Regions from separate parts of the Candidatus Enterococcus clewellii genome, predicted to be linked through region 2. Evidence: riboswitches for the same ligand, from Rfam matches in the RefSeq annotation. Region 2 holds a riboswitch; the other holds the start of a gene.
The links. Region 2 has a riboswitch for fluoride ahead of A5888_RS01300 (cation:proton antiporter). Riboswitches for the same ligand answer to the same signal wherever they lie in the genome.
Positions count from the first base shown of each region.

Region 1: another riboswitch for fluoride. It lies ahead of A5888_RS04905 (voltage-gated chloride channel family protein); the one in region 2 lies ahead of A5888_RS01300 (cation:proton antiporter).

Region 1 is NZ_CP147247.1:1,044,093-1,046,503, reverse strand. Features, by position in the region: gene A5888_RS04910 (phosphodiester glycosidase family protein) at 1-1,146, shown strand, start outside; fluoride riboswitch at 1,265-1,335, shown strand; gene A5888_RS04905 (voltage-gated chloride channel family protein) at 1,396-2,411, shown strand, end outside.
Region 2 is NZ_CP147247.1:264,347-266,757, forward strand. Features, by position in the region: gene A5888_RS01290 (helix-turn-helix domain-containing protein) at 1-494, shown strand, start outside; gene A5888_RS01295 (DNA-3-methyladenine glycosylase I) at 560-1,126, shown strand; fluoride riboswitch at 1,345-1,423, shown strand; gene A5888_RS01300 (cation:proton antiporter) at 1,586-2,411, shown strand, end outside.

The DNA.
Region 1 (2,411 bases), 780 kb from region 2:
AATGCAACGAGTTTAGTTACCAACGCATCGACAGCACAAATTACTTCAACAGGGTTATTACAACCAAGAGGGATAAATATTCATGAAGGAGAGGTAGTATTTGATAAATTACCCAATAATTTGAATCGTTGGTATTTAGGCATTGATGGGAATGGAAATTTATCAGCCCATGAGCCACAGAAAACGGCGAAAGAATTGTTAGATTTTGGTTTGACTGAATCGCTGATAGGGTTTTGCCCTCTTGTGTTGGATGGAAAGCTGGTTGACAAAAAGATACTGGATGATTATGCGATTGTAACAGCTCCAGAGGTAATAAATCCATTGCAACTGATTTATCAATATGAAAATGGTCGAATAGGATTTTTTACATGCAATGGGAGAATGAAAGAACAGCCAGGCATGAATGCAGTGAGTGTTGCTGAAATGCTGATAAAAGAAAGGAAAATTCAGTTTTTATACATGCTTGATGGTGGCGGTTCAGCACAAACGGTTGTTCGAAACCGACTGATTAATCGCCCTGTTGATGGACATGGCACTCAAGAAAGACAGGTTGCTGATTTTCTCTATGTGCCTTCTTCGGTAGATACGCCATGTGATGCACAAATAGCGAATTTAGGGCATGATCTAGGGCTAGTTACAAAAGATTTAACTGACCTTTCTGCGAAAGTAGAAAATGGTGTGACAATTGATTATACAGTAGATTTCAATTTGAATACGAAAACTCTGGCTAGTGGAAATATGAGGTATCTTGGATTAGGGTTTCAATTGGATGATAAGCTGTTTGCCCGAATGTTTGCCTTAAAAAATACGGATAATGGTATCACCTTTGCTTTTCAGGATTACGCAAATAATAAGCGAATTTTGACGATTCGTGACAATAGAATTTCGCTTAGCGAAGGAACTTTGGCGAAAAACTATACACAATCAATTGTTATACATGATTTGGATGAAATCAGTGGAAATGGAGAGTATTGGGCAAATATGGAAACCTTAAATTCTCCAAAGAACGGGAACCATTGGGCGATTACTCATCGTGAGTTGAATACCCGAAGTGCAATACAGGTTGCATACTCTCTTAGAGCAGAAGACGGAGTGAAAAAGCGTGTTAAAATTTTGGGTGAATGGTCCGAGTGGTTCGCTGTATAATTGTTTTTTGAAAAAGTTGATGGACTAAAGAATAAGTTCAGTTTTTTTCTAGAAGAAATTTTGAGGTATATCGATTGTCTAATCATTGGCTTTATGCTAAATTAGATTCAGTTAAATAGTCTATGAGGGCGATGGTGTTCGCCGATAAATATTTATTTTGAGGAATAAATTGATGACGCCTACCAAACAAGGGAAGAACCTCTCGTTTGGTAGGCGTTTTCATTTTGCTTAAAAGGGGAGAGAAAGAGTATGGATAGAAAAAATAAACTACTTCTGACAGGAATCTATATGGGGAAATGGATGATTATCGCATTGATAATCGGAGGGATTATGGGGTCGTTATCAGCCTTCTTTTTAAATAGCTTAGCATGGGTTTCTGCTTATCGTGAATCACATCGCTGGCTGTTATTCTTGTTGCCGGTTAGTGGAGGAATTTTTGCGTATCTGTACACCCACTATGGGAAAAATGCTGCTGGCGGAAACAATTTAGTTATTCGTCAGGCGAACGGTGGAGACGAAACAATCCCCTTACGCTTGATTCCATTGACGTTATTCGGAACAATCACAACGCATTTGTTTGGCGGTTCTGTAGGTCGTGAAGGTACTGCTGTTCAAATGGGTGGAGCTGTTGCTGATTCTGTCGGAAGAGGTTTCCGTTTATCTGGTTATGAACGTGAGATCATCCTTATTTCCGGTATTAGTGCCGGCTTTAGCTCGGTATTCGGCACTCCATTGGCAGGAACGATCTTCGGACTGGAAGTACTTGCTTTAGGAAAGCTTCGCTCAGAAGCAATTTTCCCCAGTTTTTTTTCCGCTTTTTTTGCGAATATTGTTACGGAAATGTATGGAGTGAGCCACACGCATTACGCGATGGGGGCTGTACCTGAGTGGTCTGTTCAGGTCTTTTTAAAAATAGTCTTAGCCGGTATCTGTTTTGGTTTGATTGGCTGGGTTTTTAGTCGATCTATTGTTTTTCTAAAGAAAACCTATAGTAACTGGATAGCAAATCCGGTTTTACGAAATATATTTGGTGGTGCGATAGTCGTTGCTGCTGCTTTGTTTTTAGGCACACAACGCTATTTGGGACTGAGTTTACCTTTACTAACAGATGCTTTTTCAGGAAATGCCGAGCCTTTTGATTTTATCGGAAAGTTGTTCTTTACAATTCTTTCACTAGGTGCTGGGTATCAAGGTGGTGAGGTAACACCATTGTTTGAAATTGGTGCGACACTAGGCAGTACGCTTGCGCCACTCCTTCAGCTTTC
Region 2 (2,411 bases):
TGATGAGTCGTCCGATTGTGAGCTATCTTTATAGCGTAGAAAATTGGGGAGTATTTGAAGTCCTGCTTTTTCGACTATTTCAATTTGCATTTCCAGTAGAAACGATTCATCAACTGCTGCCAACAGCTTTTTCCAGAACAGAAAAGGAACTGGGACTGCCCGTGATGAGAGAGCTTCGAGTAGGATTGCTTTTCTCCGTTCTGACTTCTTTTTTGAATTTTCGTTATTTTGAAGAGAGCAAAGAAGTGATGAAACTTCTTGAAAAAACCTTGTATGACACGGAGGATTCAACGAATAGCATCTATCTGCTTTTTTTTAAAGGCTGGTATCAAATTATCACAGAATCAAAGGAGAAGGGAATGGAAATGTGTCAACAAGCGATTTCTATTTTTCGTATCTTGAAGCAGCCTTCATGTGTGAAGCATACAGAATATTTATTGGAAGTCATTTTGCAACATAAGGAAAATCCGAAAGAATACATGGCATTTGTTTAAAAACCGGCGTAGTAATAGATGGTTAAAAGGGGAAAAAGGTTCTATTTGATGTAGGAGGAGTACTGATGGATAAATGTGAATGGGCAAAAACAAGTGCGAATATGGAGCACTATCACGATGAGATTTGGGGTGTACCAATTTATGAAGACCGCTTGCTTTTTCGAAAGCTGATTTTGGATATCAATCAAGCCGGACTTAGCTGGCAAACGATTTTGAATAAAACGTCGGCGTTTGATCAAGCATTCGATCAGTTTGAGATTGAAACGGTGGCTAACTATAAAGAAGAGAAAATCCAAGAGCTGTTACAAAACAAGGGGATCATACGCAACAGACGAAAAATCGAAGCAGCTATTCATAACGCACAGGCAGTAAAAAAGATTCAAGCAGAGTTCGGTAGCTTTTCGGATTATCTCTGGCAGTTTACGGATCATCGGACAATTCATACCCATAGACACAAAAACGAAGCAATGATCCCAACGAGTGAGCTTTCCGATCGTATTAGTAAAGAGCTGAAAAAACGTGGGTTCAAGTTCATTGGCAGTACAATTATTTATGCCTTTTTACAAGCAGTAGGTATTATCAATGATCATGAAATAGAATGCTTTCGATATAAAGAACTAGCAAAGAAATAGGTAGAAGTGTTAGAGATTGCTTTTGATCCATCATTTGTTCCGGTGTAGGAGTTGAATTACAAGCCTCAGCCAAGTTTTTTGTACACTTAAATGCAGAGTATAGCAGGAACTGCCATGCATGTTTATCTTATCCTTTTTGTCGAAGAAGAATGGATAAGATGACAACTTATCAAGCAAAAAAGAAGGTTGACTTTTTTTATTCTTTTGGTAATAATAGAAGAGCAATAGGGAATGAAGTTCTCCCTAGACAGTGTATGTCAAAACCGCAATTATTTTGCTGATGACTTCTACCACCATTTTATTTGGTGTGTAGAAGTCATTTTTTTATTGTCTAGCTTCACGAGTTTGCTCAGTCAGCAATAAGATAAACGGAATATAGAGGCAAAAGGCACCTCTCTATCAGTTTCCTATATTGCTTGTGAGTAGAGCGACTCATCTATATTTTATTGGAGGTATTTTATGTTAATCAGTGTTACTATCGTTATTCTTTTAGGGTTATTTTTTGGTCAGTTGATGCAAAGGTTGAATCTGCCTTCTCTGGTAGGCTTTCTTTTGACGGGGATTCTTTTAGGGCCATCTGTCTTGAATCTTCTTTCATCACACTTTTTGGCACTTTCAGCAGATTTAAGAGAGTTGGCCTTGATCGTGATTTTAACACGAGCTGGGCTGTCGCTGGATCTTGGTGAACTAAAAAAGGTTGGACGTCCAGCCCTATTGATGTGCTTTGTTCCGGCGCTTGTTGAGATTGGTGCAACAGTTATTTTTGCGCCATTGTTGTTTGGATTTTCAATTTCGGAAGCTTTGCTGCTTGGCAGTGTGATTGCTGCTGTTTCTCCAGCTGTAGTTGTGCCGAGAATGTTACGGCTTATTCAAGAGGGATATGGACGGAAAAAGCATATTCCACAAATCATTTTGGCAGGAGCATCCGTGGATGATGTTTTCGTATTGGTTCTTTTTACTGCATTTTTGGGGATCAATCAGGGCGCAGAATTTACAGCCTCAACCTTATTACAAATTCCAATGGCTATTCTTTCCGGTCTGTTACTTGGTGCTGCAGTTGGGTGGTTGTTGGCACAGTTTTTCGCTCGTTATTCTATGAGAGATTCAATAAAGGTCTTGGTTATTTTGAGTCTATCCTTTCTTTTGATGGGGATGGAGGATAGGTTGGAAGGTTCATTTGCTTTTTCTGGCATGCTGAGCGTAATGAGCTTAAGTCTGATGCTGTACAGATTCAGACAACCTGTTGCCAAAAGGTTGTCTGTCAAGTTCAATAAGCTGTGGCTGG